3 regions of the Streptomyces sp. NPDC001450 genome follow, and region 2 is predicted to be linked to each of the others. Evidence: riboswitches for the same ligand, from Rfam matches in the RefSeq annotation. Region 2 holds a riboswitch; each other region holds the start of a gene.

Region 1 (5,217 bases), on a different contig from region 2:
GGCCGGCACGAAGCGGCGGCCCGCGGCGGCCGCCACCTCGCGCAGGAAGGCCCGCCGGAATCCGTCCGACTCCAGCGAGCCGTGCCAGTGCGTGCCCCAGGTCCGGCCGACCCGGCAGCCGTCCAGGCTGTGTCCTTTGTCATCAGAGATGAACGCCTCACCACCCTCTATGGAGGCGACGCCGTGATGGATCTCGTAGCCCTCGACCCGCTCCCCGAGGGCTTCCCCCACCGGCCGGGTCAGGGTCTTCTCGCGGGCGAACCGCACGCGCACGGGGAGCACTCCGAGTCCCGGGACGCTGCCGGCGCGCGACTCGACCTCGTCCTCGATGTGCTCGCCGAGGATCTGGAAGCCACCGCAGACGCCGAGCACCGGGCGTCCCTCCGCGGCCCTTCTGACGAGGGCGTCCGCGAGACCCCGCTCCCGCAGCCACGCGAGCGCCCTGACCGTCCCCCGGGTCCCCGGGATCACCACGAGGTCGGCGTCCGCCAGCTCCTCCGGCCGGTCCACGAACCGCACCACGACACCCGGCTCGGCGGCCAGCGCGTCCACGTCCGTGAAGTTGGACATGAGCGGGACCGCGCAGACGGCGACCCGCAGCACGTCCTCGCCGACGGGCGGTGCGGTGTTCGACTCCCGCACGGTCCCGCGCAGGGAGACTCTCAGGCCGTCCTCCTCGTCGATGCCGAGCCCGTGCCGGAACGGCAGCACGCCGTACGTGTGCCGTCCGGTGAGCCCGTGCAGCATGCCCAACCCCGGCTCCAGCAGGCTGACATCCCCGCGGAACTTGTTCACCAGGAAACCGGCGACCAGCTCCTGGTCCTCCCGGGACAGCAGCGCGACGGTCCCGAAGAAGGAGGCGAACACGCCCCCGCGGTCGATGTCACCCACCACGAGCACGGGAAGCCGCGCGTTCCGCGCGATCCCCATGTTCACGATGTCGGTGCGCCGCAGATTGATCTCCGCGGGCGAACCGGCCCCCTCACAGATCACCGCGTCATACGTGCCCCGCAACTCGGCCAGACAGTCCAGCACCGTGCCGAGCAGCCGCTGCTGGCGCCCCCCGTGGTACCCGCGCGCGCTCAGCTCGCCCACCGGCTTGCCGAGCAGCACCACCTGGCTGCTCTGCTCACCACCGGGCTTGAGCAGCACGGGGTTCATCAGCGCGGTCGGCTCGACACGGCAGGCCTGGGCCTGCATGGCCTGAGCCCGCCCGATCTCGGCACCCTCCCGGGTCACGAACGAGTTGAGGGACATGTTCTGCGCCTTGAAGGGCGCGACCTTGACGCCCTGGCGCACCAGCCACCGGCAGATCCCGGCCGTCACGACGCTCTTGCCGGCGTCGGAGGTGGTGCCGGCGACGAGGAGACCACCGTTCACTTCCCACGTCCCTTCACGAGTCGGCGCGCGGCGACCGTGCCGCCGAGCGCGAGCAGACCGACCCGGCGGGAGAGCCGTACGGCCCGGTCGATGTCGGTGACCCGGACGGGCCGCCCGGTGTCCCCGTTGAGCACGGGCCGGTGTTCGACGCGCCCGCCGTAGGAGAGCGTCCCGCCCAGCCGCACGCCGAGGGCGCCCGCGAACGAGGCCTCGACGGGCCCGGCGTTGGGACTCGGGTGCTTGCGGGCGTCCGCCCGCCAGGCGCGCAGGGCGCCTCGGGGGTCGGGTCCGGCGGCGGCCGCGAGTACGGCGGTCAGCCGCGCCCCAGGCCAGCCGGCGAGGTCGTCCAGCCGGGCGGAGGCCCAGCCGTAGCGCCGGAAGCGGGCCGACTTGTGCCCCACCATCGCGTCCAGGGTGTTGACGGCCCGGAAGCCGAGCAGCCCCGGCACCCCGCCCACCGCACCCCACACCAGCGCACCCACCACGGCGTCCGAGGTGTTCTCGGCAACGGACTCGACCACGGCCCGGGCCATCCCGTCGGCGTCGAGGGCCTGCGGATCCCGCCCGCACAGATGCGGCAGCCGCGCCCGCGCCGCCTCGACGTCCCCGGACTCCAGCGCGCGCCCGACGGTCCGCGCCTCCCGGGCGAGCGAAGTGCCCCCGACCACGGCCCAGGTGGCGGCGGCGGTCAGCGCGACGGAGGCGACGGGGGAGCGGCGCACGGCCCGCTCGGCCGCGGCCCCCAGAGCGACGGCACCCCCGGCGCACAGGGCGGTGTGCAGCGCACCCCAGCCGCGGTGGTCGTGCCACAGCGCGCGTTCCACGGCGGCGGCCGCCCGTCCGAACGCGGCGACCGGATGCCCGCGGCGCGGATCGCCGAGGACGAGGTCGCCGACGAGGCCGGCGGCGGCGCCGTACGCGTAGAAGCGATCGGCACCCATCGGCTCAGCCGGCCGTGGGGGCAGGCAGGGCCCTGTTACTGAACCTCAATCGGCAGCCGCGCATGGCGATATGTCCTCACTCAGGGTGTCCGCGCCCTGGTTCGACGAGACCGGCGGTGAGAGTTCCTGGCTCCCGGGGTTTTCTTCCCCGGTGACAGTGGCGGGACCGCGCCGGATTCGCACCGGCTTCCTCTGCTGCCGCCGTACATGGCGTGGGCAGTCCACCACGCGCCCGGAAGGGCCGTCAACTTGCCTTTGACCTGGGAAGCCGGACTGTGCTGAGGCCCACATCGCCAGCACGCCGGGCGGCGCCGAGCGACCCGGTCGCGGTGAATTCCACTCCCTCGGGCGGCATTCGGGGATCCCGCTTGTGCTCACGGACCGTGACCGCCTGCAAGAGGTCTCGCGGGACGGCACGGCTGTCCCGGCGGCCGCCTAGACCCTCCAGCAGGCGCTCGCCCGGGTGCGGCCTGCGCTGGCCGCGCTGGTGAACGAGGCCCGGGGACTGGCGAGACCGCCCGCGTCCGTCACCGTGTCGGCTACGGCACCCCCGACGGCTCCCGTCTCCGTGGACAGGCGGCGGACACGCGTCCGCCCTGTCGATCCGACTGAAGCGGTGTCGACAGGGCGGACGATACGGACTTGGCCGTCAGGGCTTGGCCACGATCAGATAGATCCCGTACGCCACGGCAGCCGCACAAGCGGCGAAGCACACGTACGCACCAGTCACGGCCAGCCCGGCGGACCCGCCCTGCGCCGTGGCCTTCTCGCGGCGCGACAGGCCGTTGACGCCGAGGGTGAACAGGGCCACCAGGCCCACCGTGAACGCGAGGCTGACGCCGAAGACGGAGCCGATGGCCGCCCAGTCGATCTTCATGGGGATGCTTCCTTCGGTTACCGGGCGGTCAGACGGCGGCGGCCGGCGGGGTCGCCGGAGCGGGTTCGGTGGTGGCCGGAGCCGGGATCGTCGCCGACAGGTCCTCGGCGACGGTGCCCGCGGGCGGCGGGGTCACCGCGGCGATGGCGGTGGTCACCACGCCGGCCGGCTCCGCCGTGTCGTCGACGACGTTGGTGTGGTCGACGACCTCGCGGCGGGAGATCTTCCAGATCGCGGCGCTGGCACCGACCAGGAAGACGGCGACGACCGCGGTGCCCCAGTCACCCAGGTCCGTGACGGACTCGGCGCCCGCGCCGACCAGCGCGGCGGCCGGCAGGGTCAGCGCCCAGGCGATGACCATGCGGGTCGCGGTGGACCAGCGGACCACACCGCCCTTGCGGCCCAGACCCGCACCCATCACCGAGCCGGAGACGACGTGGGTGGTGGAGAGGGAGAAGCCGAGGTGGGAGGAGGCCAGGATGGCCGTGGCCGCGCTGGTCTGGGCGGCGAAGCCCTGTCGCGCCTCGAGTTCGGTCAGGCCCTTGCCCATGGTGCGGATGATGCGCCAGCCGCCGATGTAGGTGCCGAGCGCGATGGCCAGACCCGCGGAGAGGATGACCCAGGTGGGAGGGTTGGAGCCGGGGGCGATGGCGCCGCCCGCGATGAGGGCGAGGGTGATGATGCCCATCGTCTTCTGCGCGTCGTTGGTGCCGTGGGCGAGGGAGACGAGACCGGCGGAGGCGATCTGGCCGGCGCGGTAGCCCTTGCGGGTGGCCTCACCGTCGGCGTTCTTGCCGATGCCGTAGGAGAAGCGGGTGGCCAGCATCGCGGCGAGACCCGCGACGATCGGGGCGGCGACCGCCGGGAGCAGCACCTTGGTGACCAGCACGTCACTGTGGACGGCACCGAAGCCCGCGGAGGCGACGGTGGCGCCGATCAGGCCGCCCATCAGGGCGTGCGAGGAGCTGGACGGCAGTCCCACCAGCCAGGTCAGCAGGTTCCAGAGGATCGCGCCGACCAGGGCGGCGAAGATGACCTCGGGACGTATGCCGTTCTCATCGACAAGACCCTTGGAGATCGTGTTGGCGACCTCCACGGAGAGGAAAGCGCCTACAAGGTTGAGAGCGGCGGACATGGCCACCGCGACCTTGGGCTTGAGGGCACCGGTCGAGATGGTGGTGGCCATCGCGTTGGCGGTGTCATGAAAACCGTTCGTGAAATCGAACACGAGTGCGGTTACCACCACAATCGCGAGGATCAGCGAGAAGTTTTCCATTTACCCAGGCAATCGTTCGAGGTCATTGGCTGTTGGACCGTAGGCAACCTGGGTGAACGGAAGGTGAACTAGGGCGGGCTTCAGGGTGTCATCAAAGGGCGGTTGGGGTTTCGTCCGGTCCCACGCCCCAGGCGCCCCTTGGCTACCAACCCCGCGCGAAGGCCCGCAGCCGGCTCGGCGGCCCGTTGAAGAGATTCTGGTCACCCGGCAGACCGCCCTCGGTGCCGAACTGCCAGAAGGTCCAGTGCGCCCAGCCGCCCGGCAGCGCCCCCGGGTCCGACGTGCCGTGCCGGGCGATCCACAGGGGGTGGTCCGCGGCGAAGGCGCGGCTGTCGCCGGTGCAGGCCTGCCACCAGTCGGCGGTGGTGTAGATGACCGGACGGCGGCCGGTCTCCTGCTCGACCTCGTCGCTGAAGGACCGGATCCACTCGACCATCTGCTCCGAGTCCAGCCCGTAGCACTTGTGCTCGTCGTCGTACGGGTTGTACTCGATGTCGAGCGCGGGCGGCAGCGTCCAGCCGTCCGCCCGCCAGTCCCCGCCGTGCTGTACGAAGTACGTGGCCTGCTCGGCGCCCGAGGACCTGTCCGGCCGTGCGAAGTGGTACGCGCCCCGGATCAGGCCGGCCCCCCGCGCGCCCTCGTACTGCCGGTCGAAGTAGGGGTTGCGGTAGGTCGTGGACTCGGTCGCCTTGATGTAGGTGAACCGTGCGCCGTCCGACCGGGCGGCGGGGAAGTCGACGTGC
Region 2 (5,217 bases):
AGGGCCTGTCGCTGGCCGTGGCGCTCACCGGCATCCTCGCGACGATGCCGTACATCGCGCTCCAGCTCGTCGGCATCCAGGCGGTGCTGGACGTGATGGGCGTCGGCGGCGGCGAGAACACCAACTGGTTCGTGAAGGATCTGCCGCTGCTCATCGCCTTCGGCGTGCTGGCCGCGTACACCTACTCGTCGGGCCTGCGCGCGCCCGCGCTGATCGCGTTCGTCAAGGACACGCTGATCTACATCGTCATCGCGGTGGCGATCATCTACATCCCGATCAAGCTGGGCGGCTTCGACGACATCTTCGCCAAGGCCGGCGAGAAGTTCACGAAGGCGGGTGCGGGCGGGCTCGTACCGGCCCCCGCGGGCCAGTGGACGTACGCCACGCTGGCGCTCGGTTCGGCGCTCGCGCTGTTCATGTACCCGCACTCGATCACCGCGACGCTCTCCTCCAGGAGCCGTGAGGTGATCCGGCGCAACACCACGATCCTGCCGCTGTACTCGCTGATGCTGGGCCTGCTCGCGCTGCTCGGCTTCATGGCGATCGCGGCCGGGGTGCAGGTCACCAACGGGCAGCTGGCGATTCCGCAGCTGTTCGAGGACATGTTCCCGGACTGGTTCGCGGGCGTGGCCTTCGCGGCGATCGGCATCGGTGCCCTCGTGCCCGCGGCCATCATGTCCATCGCGGCGGCGAACCTCTTCACCCGCAACATCTACAAGGACTTCATCAACCCCGACGCCACGGCCGAGCAGGAGACCCGGGTCTCCAAGCTCGTGTCGCTGCTGGTGAAGGTGGGCGCGCTGGTCTTCGTCCTGACGATGGACAAGACGGTCGCCATCAACTTCCAGCTGCTGGGCGGCATCTGGATCCTGCAGACCTTCCCGGCCCTGGTCGGCGGCCTGTTCACGCGCTGGTTCCACCGCTGGGCGCTGCTCGCCGGCTGGGCGGTCGGCATGGTCTACGGCACGGTCGCCGCATACGGGGTGGCCTCGCCGACCCAGAAGCACTTCGGTGGCTCCGCCAAGGAGATCCCGGGCATCGGTGAGATCGGCTACATCGGTCTCACGGCCTTCGTGCTGAACGTCGCCGTCACGGTGGTCCTGACCTTCGCCATGAAGGCGCTGAAGGCCCCCGAGGGCCTCGACGAGACCCGCCCGGAGGACTACACGGCGGACGCGGGCGATCCGGGAGTTCAGGTGGAACTTCCGCCGGCCACGGCAGACGCCGGGCACTGAGGCACGCCCCCAAAGGGGCGCGGGGCTGTATTGGCACGCGCCTCGGCCCGTGGGCGCGAGCAACCACGATCCACCCGCAGCGGGCCGCCGACAACAAGCACCACGGCGGCCCGCTGTTGACCCTCTGAAGCCGCCACAACACGCAACAGACACAACATCTGGGGGTGACACCACAACCCGGCACTAGATGTATGCTCATCCTCGCTGTCGCCGCAGGGGAATCCGGTGCGAATCCGGAACTGTCCCGCAACGGTGTACTTGCGTGCATCCGCACGCCTGTTCAGTCCGAGGACCTGACGGCAGCGCGCGCCCGGCCGTCCGGTCCGGGTGCCTTCAGACGTCCGGGCCTCGTGGAGTGGGCCGGTGGACGCGACGCCGTGCGCGCTCGTGCTGCCCCTGCCCTCCGCCAGGCCCCGTGCCGAGCGAGGGAGAGCCCCACGTGACCATCGCGCCAGCCGACCCGGCTTCAGCCGTCCAGGCGACCGCAGCTCCGGTGGAGACCGACGGTCCCGGTGCCGCGCTGCTGCGGACCCTGACCGAGCTGACCGCCGACCTCCCCGACGCCGACCCCGGCCGGGTCGCCGCAGCCGCGCTGCGGGGCCGGTCATCGCGGGCCGACGAGGCGGAGTTGCGCGAGCTGGCCACGGAGGCGGCCGCCGGCCTCATCTCCGAGGACCCGGCCTACTCCCGGCTGGCCGCCCGGCTGCTGACCATCTCGATCCGCGCCGAGGCCGCCTCGCAGGGCGTGACGTCCTTCACCGGGTCCGTCGCCGTGGGCCACCGCGAGGGCCTGGTCGCCGACCGCACCGCGGAGTTCGTACGGCTGCACGCCGAGCGTCTCGACACGCTGATCGACGCGGCCGGCGACGACCGCTTCGGCTACTTCGGCCTGCGCACCCTGCACAGCCGCTACCTGCTGCGCCACCCCCTCACCCGCAAGGTGATCGAGACGCCCCAGCACTTCATGCTGCGCGTCGCCGCGGGTCTCGCCGAGGACGACACGACCCGCTCCGTCGACGAGGTCGCCGCGCTCTACGGGCTCATGAGCCGCCTCGACTACCTGCCCTCCTCCCCCACCCTCTTCAACTCCGGTACGCGGCACCCGCAGATGTCGTCCTGCTACCTCCTCGACTCCCCGCTGGACGAGCTGGACTCCATCTACGACCGCTACCACCAGGTCGCCCGCCTCTCCAAGCACGCCGGCGGCATCGGTCTGTCGTACTCCCGCATCCGCAGCCGCGGTTCGCTGATCCGCGGCACCAACGGGCACTCCAACGGCATCGTCCCGTTCCTGAAGACCCTGGACGCCTCGGTGGCCGCGGTGAACCAGGGCGGCCGGCGCAAGGGCGCTGCCGCGGTGTACCTGGAGACCTGGCACTCCGACATCGAGGAGTTCCTGGAGCTGCGCGACAACACCGGTGAGGACGCCCGCCGTACCCACAACCTCAACCTGGCGCACTGGATCCCGGACGAGTTCATGCGCCGGGTCAACGCCGACGAGCAGTGGTCGCTGTTCTCCCCGGCCGACGTGCCGGAGCTCGTCGACCTGTGGGGCGAGGAGTTCGATGCGGCCTACCGCAAGGCGGAGGCGAACGGGCTCGCGAAGAAGACCATCCCGGCCCGCGACCTGTACGGCCGGATGATGCGCACCCTCGCGCAGACCGGCAACGGCTGGATGACCTTCAAGGACGCCGCGAACCGCACCGCCAACCAGACGGCCGAGGCGGGCCACGTCGTCCACTCCTCCAACCTCTGCACGGAGATCCTGGAGGTCACCGACGACGGCGAGACGGCGGTCTGCAACCTGGGCTCGGTCAACCTCGGTGCCTTCGTGCGCGACGGGGACGTCGACTGGAAGCGCCTCGACGAGACCGTCCGCACGGCCGTCACCTTCCTCGACCGCGTGGTCGACATCAACTTCTACCCGACCGAGCAGGCGGGCCGCTCCAACGCCAAGTGGCGTCCGGTGGGCCTGGGTGCGATGGGTCTGCAGGACGTCTTCTTCAAGCTGCGCCTGCCCTTCGACTCAGCCGAGGCCAAGGCCCTGTCGACGCGGATCGCCGAGCGGATCATGCTCGCCGCGTACGAGGCCTCCGCCGACCTGGCCGAGCGCAACGGCGCGCTGCCTGCCTGGGACAAGACCCGGACCGCCCGGGGTGTCCTGCACCCCGACCACTACGACGCCGAGCTGACCTGGCCCGAGCGCTGGGCGGCCCTGCGTGAGCGGATCGCCGCGGTCGGCATGCGCAACTCGCTGCTGCTGGCGATCGCCCCGACCGCCACCATCGCGTCCATCGCGGGCGTGTACGAGTGCATCGAGCCGCAGGTCTCCAACCTGTTCAAGCGCGAGACGCTGTCCGGTGAGTTCCTTCAGGTCAACTCCTACCTGGTGCAGGACCTCAAGGAGCTGGGCGTCTGGGACGCGCGCACCCGTGAGGCGCTGCGGGACTCCAACGGCTCGGTGCAGGACTTCGCGTGGATCCCGGCCGACGTGCGGGCGCTGTACCGCACGGCGTGGGAGATCCCGCAGCGCGGCCTGATCGACATGGCCGCGGCCCGCACGCCGTTCCTGGACCAGTCGCAGTCCCTGAACCTGTTCATGGAGACGCCGACCATCGGCAAGCTCTCCTCGATGTACGCGTACGCCTGGAAGCAGGGCCTGAAGACGACGTACTACCTGCGCTCCCGCCCGGCGACCCGCATCGCCCGCGCCGCCCAGGCGCAGACCCAGACGCCCATCCCCGTGCAGCAGGTCGCCGACCCCGACGCCGTCGCCTGCTCCCTTGAGAACCCCGAGTCCTGCGAGGCCTGCCAGTAATGACCACCCGTAACACCAACCTCCTCGACCCGGGCTTCGAACTCACCCTGCGGCCCATGCGCTACCCCGACTTCTACGAGCGCTACCGGGACGCCATCAAGAACACCTGGACCGTCGAGGAGGTCGACCTCCACTCGGACGTCGCCGACCTCGCCAGGCTGACGCCGGCCGAGCAGCACCTGATCGGCCGCCTGGTGGCCTTCTTCGCGACGGGCGACTCGATCGTCGCGAACAACCTGGTGCTGACGCTGTACAAGCACATCAACTCCCCGGAGGCGCGCCTGTACCTGTCGCGCCAGCTGTTCGAGGAGGCCGTGCACGTCCAGTTCTATCTGACGCTGCTCGACACCTACCTTCCCGACCCGGACGACCGCGCCGCCGCCTTCGCGGCCGTGGAGAACATCCCGTCCATCCGCGAAAAGGCCGGGTTCTGCTTCAAGTGGATCAACGAGGTCGAGAAGCTGGACCGCCTGGAGTCCAAGGCGGACCGCCGGCGCTTCCTGCTCAACCTCATCTGCTTCGCCGCGTGCATCGAGGGCCTGTTCTTCTACGGCGCCTTCGCGTACGTCTACTGGTTCCGCAGCCGGGGTCTGCTGCACGGTCTCGCCACCGGCACCAACTGGGTGTTCCGCGACGAGACGATGCACATGTCCTTCGCTTTCGACGTGGTCGACACCGTCCGCAAGGAGGAGCCGGACCTGTTCGACGACGAGCTGCAGCAGCAGGTCACCGACATGCTGCGGGAGGCCGTCGAGGCCGAGCTGCAGTTCGCTCGTGACCTGTGCGGTGACGGCCTCCCGGGCATGAACACCGACTCGATGCGGCAGTACCTCGAGTGCGTCGCCGACCAGCGCCTCACCCGCCTCGGCTTCGCCCCGGTGTACGGCTCCGAGAACCCCTTCTCCTTCATGGAGCTGCAGGGCGTTCAGGAGCTGACGAACTTCTTCGAGCGGCGCCCGTCGGCGTACCAGGTGGCCGTGGAGGGCACGGTCGACCTGGACGAGGACTTCTGAGTCGGGCCGCCCTCGGCCGACCACCGATCCGGCGCGCGTTCCGGGGCTCGCAAGCCGCCTGAACGCGCGCCGGTCACCGACGGGCGTCGCTCACCACTCCACGGGCTGCAGCAGCAGCCGGTGGGGACGGAGCGTGATGCCCACGCGGGTG
Region 3 (5,217 bases), on a different contig from region 2:
GCGAGTGGGACGAGGGACTGACCGCCGTTGCGGTGCCCGTCACCGGCCGCACCGGCCGGGTGGTCGGGTCCCTCTCACTGAGCGGTCCCAGCCATCGCTTCCCCTACGAGGCCGTCGAGCGCTTCGCCGCAGAACTCGCCCAGGGCGCCCGGCTCATCTCCGACCAGGGCTTCACCCACCCGCTGGGGAGTGAGGGCTGAACCGACGGGAGGGTCACTCGACTCCTCCCGCACGCCAGACCGCGTCTATGCGCTGGTCCGCCTCTCCAGCGGCGTTGAGTACGTCGGTCGGCTCGTTCAGGGCCTGGCGAGCAGGTGGCCGCTCTCATTGCGCATCGCGGCACGCCCTCGGCTCGGACACCCCGTCAAGGGGACGTCCCCATCACCGGATACGGGACGAACGTACTGGTTGTTCTGGTCGATGCTCAGCGGGCGGCCGAGGGGCGGTGCGGCGCGCTGGGGGCAGTCGAGGCGTCGTCGCTCCCCGTCATGCGCCTCGGCAGGGCCACCGGTCGCGCGGACCGGGTCGTGGGTCCGCACTTCTGCAACCCTGTACCCGTACTGCCGCTGGTCGAGGTCGTGGCCTCCCTGCACACGGCAGCCGAAGCGGCCGCCGCCGTCAGGGAGTTCGCCACGCAGACGCTCGGCAAGAAGGTCGTCCGCTCCCGGGACCGGGCGGGTTTCGTCGTCAACGGCCGAACTGAACGCCGCGGCCCGCGGCTGCCAGGCGTACCCGTACCGTCGTACGTACGCAGTCCAGGACACCCCGCCCCGCGGCGGAAGCAGGAGGAGCAACCGCTTGACCAGCCGTGTCACTCTCATCTCACCCGCGACCACGCCCTCGCTGCGGCGGGCCCGCTTCGACGACGGCGACTCGATCGAGGACAGCGCGGCAGCGCGGGCCAGGTCGGCGGCCGGATCCCTGCCAGTGGCAGGCCGTGTCCTCGCCTCTCCCAGCGTGCGCTGCCGGGAGACGGCTTCCGCGCTCGGCCTCGACGCCTCGGCGGACCCGGAACTGTCGGGCCTGGACGTGGGCCGGTGGCGGGGGCGGACGCTGGACGACGTCGGTGCCGCCGAGCCGGAAGCGGTGGCCCGCTGGCTGGCCGATCCCGGGGCTGCACCGCATGGCGGGGAGTCGGTACGGGAGCTGTGTGCGCGGGTCGCGCGCTGGCTGGACACGAGGGGGCTTGCGGACGGCAGGACGGTCGCCGTGGCGGAGCCCGAGGTCGTACGGGCTGTGGTGGTACACGCGTTGGGCGCGCCCGAGGCGGCGTTCTGGCGCCTCGACGTCCCGCCGCTCACGGCGACGGAGGTCACCGGCCGGTCCGGTCGCTGGAACGTGCGGCTCAGCCACGGCCTCGCTCAGCCGGGCGAGTGACGGCGGTCAGGGAGTCGCGTCCCGATGGCGGCGCAGCAGTGCCGCCATCGCGCACCGCAGGCAGTCGGTGTCCGTGTCACCGGTCGTGCCGTGGTCACCGTGGTCACCGTGGCCGTCGGCCGCCGCCCGTCGGCCCGTGCCCTCATCGGGCGTGCGGCAGGCGGCCGTTGGGCCACCGACCAGGGCTTCCAGCGCGTCGAGAAGTCGCTCGGTCCGCTTGACCTGCTGGGCGAGCACCCGTACCCGCGCACTCTGGCCGCCGATCTGGCGTCGGCTGGCCATGAGTTGGGCGTACTCCTCCACCGTCAGGGCGACCGCCTCGCGTCCGCCGAGAGTGATGTGGCACGCGGTTCGGGACGTTGCCTGGCCACTCGGCTCCTGCGCTCGTCGCCTCCGCCGGTGTCCCGGAAACGCGAGAGGGCCCCTGGAATCCGCCGGTTCCGAAGGGCCCTCTCATGTCCTGAAGGGATCAGTGCGTGGCGGGAACTCCTCGCCCGGACGCGGCGGTCGCGGGCTTCGGGTTCAGCTGCCGCTCGGCCAACTCGCCGAAGAGCAGGCCGAATCCGCCCCACAGTACGGCCTGGATGGCCAGTGCGGAGAGACGGAACCGCCACAGCAGGGTGGCCGGGAAGTCCTTCGGCACCTCGTTGACGGCCGGCAGGAAGGCGTAGGCCAGGCCGATCGCGACGGCGAAGGCGGCGACCGCGACGACGGTCGCGTACCAGGTGCCCAGAGAAGGCGCGAGGCGCTTGCCCAGGATGGTGGCGGCGACCGCCAGGAGCACGCTGAGCAGCATCATCAGGAAGTACAGGGTCGTCCGCTTACCGATGGTGTCGGGATCGCCGACCGACGGCGGGTTGGCCGGGTACTTCAGGAACGGGACGACGTACACGGCGAGCAGTGCGCAGCCGGACAGCAGCAGCGCGGTCGCCCGGGGGCCGAAGCGGCCGACACGGCCGAGCGCGACGCAGAAGGCGAGCGCGGCGATGCCGCCGAAGGCGACCCCGTAGACGAGCACACCGGTGGCCAGGCCCGCAGTGGACTGCAGGGAGCGGGAGACGACCTCCATCCCGTGCTCGTGGGAGTGGGCGTCCTCGAAGCTGATCGCGCTGTCGACGTCGGGCTCACCGAGGAAGTAGGCGGCGACGAGGGCGAGCACGCCGGCGGCCAGGCCGGCGAGCATGCCCCGCACGAGAAGGTTTCTCACGGTTGCGGAGTTCATGGTCGAGCGGCGTCCCTCCCGTCAGTGGCAGGGGAAGCCGAGCAGGTGGCGTGCGTCGTGCACCCACTCGTGGACGTCCGTGCCGTTGAACACGGAGGTGGCGCCCTGCTCGGCGCCGACGAAGTACAGCAGGACGAGCATGAGGATGCCGAAGAAGACCGCCCACGGAGCGATCGCCTTCAGCGGCAGCGTGGCGGGAACGGCGGGGGTGGTGGCTGTCGGCTGGGCGACGGTCTGCGCCATGGCAGGACCTCCTCTGGGAGTTCGCGTCCCATCTCGGTGGTGCACATGACGACGGCCACGGGTCTGACTCACGGGACACCCAGGGGTGTTCCGCATACAGTGGCGCGACCGTGCCGGATTCCCACCGGCTTCCGTTTCGCCGTCGTCGATATCGGACAGACCGTACCGCGTGGCGCGTGCATGGCCAAGACCGCGTGGCCAGTCGTGATCTTCCTCTCGCGTCGGCCGCTGCGCCGACGGCGGGTTGGGTCTGCCGGGCCGTGCGGCCCGGCAGACCTGCTCCGTCCTCGTACCGCTAGCCGCGGCGGCCCGACGGATCGGGTGCGACCGTGTCCCGGTTCTGGCCGGGAACCGAACCGGCGTCAGGAGATCCGGCACCGGCTGCCACTTCCCGTGCCTGGTCCCCGTGTCCCGGCCACCACGCCGCGTGGCCGATCAGCGCGGTCAGGCTCGGCGTGAAGAACATCGCCATCACGAAGGCGGCGACCGCGATACCGAAGGAGACCGCGAAACCCATCTCCGTGAGCAGCGCGTTGCCCGCCAGCATCATCGTGGCGAAGGTCGCCGCCAGGATGAAACCGGCCGCCGCCACGGTCGGCCCGGCGTGCCGGAGCGCCATGCCGGCCGCCTCACGCGGCTCGCGGCCCTCGCGGGCCTCCTCGCGGAGCCGGGCGATCATGAGGATGTTGTAGTCGGTGCCGATGGCGACCACGAACAGATACATGATCACCGGGAGCATGAACATCAGACCCGAATGGCCCTGTCCCTCCTGGAAGATCCAGACCGTGGCGCCGAGGGTGGCACCGAAGCCGAGACCCACCGAGGCCATCAGATACCAGGGGGCGACCACACTGCGCAGCAGCAGCCCCAGGATGACCATGATGAGGAGGGCGGCGACGGGGAAGACCGTCCGGTAGTCGTGGTTGACCGCCGTGGCGATGTCCTTGTAGATCGAGGACATGCCGCCGACGAGGGCTTCGGTGCCCTCGGGGGCGTCGGAGTGCGCGACGTCGCGCACCTCGCCCACGGCGTCGATCGCCTTGTCCGTCGACGCCTCGTACTTGAGCGTGACGGTGAAGTCGGCGGTGGTGCCTTCCTTGTTCAACTGGGTCAGGCGAGCGCTCGCGACGCCGTCCACGGCACCGAGTTTCTGGGCGTACGCGTCCAGGCCGGACTTGTCCAGCTGCTTGCCGTCGGTGCTGGACAGGAAGACGTCGGTGGGGGCGGCGGCGCCCGCCGAGTACGCCTTCTGCATCTCGTCCTGGACGACCATGGACTCCTTGGTCTTGGGCATGGAGCCCGCCGCCAGGTCGAACGTGGCGTTGAAGCCGAGGGTGCCGAGCGACAGTGCGACCAGGACGAGGCCGGACACCGCGGCGGTCAGCCCCGGGCGGCGCTGCACGCCCCGGCCGAGGGCGGCGAACCGGGCGTTCTCCGGCTCCCGCTGCCAGGACTTGGAGGGCCAGAAGACCTTCGGTCCGATGAGCGAGACCACGGCCGGGATCAGGGTCAGGCCCGCCACCAGCGTGGCGGCGACCGCGATGGCGAGTGCCGGGCCCATCTGCTTGAGGAAGCCGAGCGTGGACAGCACCAGCGCGAGGAAGGCGATGATGACCGCTCCGGCGGCCGAGGCGATGGCCTCGCCGACCCGGTCGACCGCGTTGATCATGGCCTGCTTCGGCTCGTCACCGGCGCGTAGACGCTCTCGGTAGCGGAACATCAGGAAGAGGAAGTAGTCCGTGCCCACTCCGAAGAGCACGACGATCAGGATCGACGAGATCGAGCTGTTGGCCTGTAGGTCGAACAGCTTGGTGGCGTAGGCGATCAGTCCGTTGGCGACGGCCGACACCAGGCCGATCAGGACCAGGGGGAGGATCGCCAGAATCGGCGCCCGGAAGATGATCAGCAGGGTGACCAGGATGATCGCGAAGGTGCCGATGCCGATCAGTGCCTGGCCGCGCTTGGACGAGTCCTGCTGGTCGAGGGCCTGCGCGGCGGAGCCGCCGAGCTTGACGTCGAGGTTCGTGCCCGTTGCCAGTTCCTTGACGTCGTCGCGCAACACCTTGGCCGCGTCGATCTGTTTGGGCTGGCCGGCGTTCTTGCTGTCCATCTGCACCAGGGTCAGGTCATACCTGCCGTCCTTGGACGGCTGGCCGGGGACGACCTTCTGCACCTGGTCGATGTGCTTCTTGCCCAGTTGTGAGGTGATCCGGGCGATGTCCTGTTTGTCGGCGGCGGTGAGCCTGCCGCCGTCGGTGCGTTGATAAAGCGCGATCGCGGACGGGGTGAAGGCGCTGGGGAACGCCTTCCCCTGTAAACCCGCCGCTTTGATCGACTCGTAACTCTTTGGCAGGAAACTGCTCTCGTCGCTGTTC

The links. Region 2 has a riboswitch for cobalamin ahead of ACWC5O_RS14115 (ribonucleoside-diphosphate reductase subunit alpha). Riboswitches for the same ligand answer to the same signal wherever they lie in the genome.
Region 1: linked by a shared signal. The riboswitch ahead of ACWC5O_RS18505 (cobalamin biosynthesis protein) and the one ahead of ACWC5O_RS14115 (ribonucleoside-diphosphate reductase subunit alpha) in region 2 are both predicted to bind cobalamin.
Region 3: linked by a shared signal. The riboswitch ahead of ACWC5O_RS02720 (CbtB domain-containing protein) and the one ahead of ACWC5O_RS14115 (ribonucleoside-diphosphate reductase subunit alpha) in region 2 are both predicted to bind cobalamin.

Annotation. Positions count from the first base shown of each region.
Region 1 covers NZ_JBSFHY010000015.1:63,123-68,339, reverse strand. Annotated here, with positions in the region: gene ACWC5O_RS18510 (cobyric acid synthase) at 1-1,380, opposite strand, end outside; gene ACWC5O_RS18505 (cobalamin biosynthesis protein) at 1,377-2,321, opposite strand; cobalamin riboswitch at 2,422-2,563, opposite strand; gene ACWC5O_RS18500 (hypothetical protein) at 2,971-3,198, opposite strand; gene ACWC5O_RS18495 (anion permease) at 3,227-4,474, opposite strand; gene ACWC5O_RS18490 (lysozyme) at 4,617-5,217, opposite strand, start outside.
Region 2 covers NZ_JBSFHY010000010.1:226,759-231,975, forward strand. Annotated here, with positions in the region: gene mctP (monocarboxylate uptake permease MctP) at 1-1,235, shown strand, start outside; cobalamin riboswitch at 1,427-1,550, shown strand; gene ACWC5O_RS14115 (ribonucleoside-diphosphate reductase subunit alpha) at 1,675-4,053, shown strand; gene ACWC5O_RS14120 (ribonucleotide-diphosphate reductase subunit beta) at 4,053-5,066, shown strand; gene ACWC5O_RS14125 (bifunctional albaflavenone monooxygenase/terpene synthase) at 5,157-5,217, opposite strand, start outside.
Region 3 covers NZ_JBSFHY010000002.1:182,612-187,828, reverse strand. Annotated here, with positions in the region: gene ACWC5O_RS02750 (IclR family transcriptional regulator) at 1-200, shown strand, start outside; partial or broken gene ACWC5O_RS02745 (short-chain fatty acyl-CoA regulator family protein) at 365-473, opposite strand; partial or broken gene ACWC5O_RS02740 (3-hydroxyacyl-CoA dehydrogenase NAD-binding domain-containing protein) at 468-692, shown strand; gene ACWC5O_RS02735 (histidine phosphatase family protein) at 799-1,377, shown strand; gene ACWC5O_RS02730 (hypothetical protein) at 1,384-1,659, opposite strand; gene ACWC5O_RS02725 (CbtA family protein) at 1,847-2,599, opposite strand; gene ACWC5O_RS02720 (CbtB domain-containing protein) at 2,621-2,842, opposite strand; cobalamin riboswitch at 2,878-3,022, opposite strand; gene ACWC5O_RS02715 (MMPL family transporter) at 3,138-5,217, opposite strand, start outside.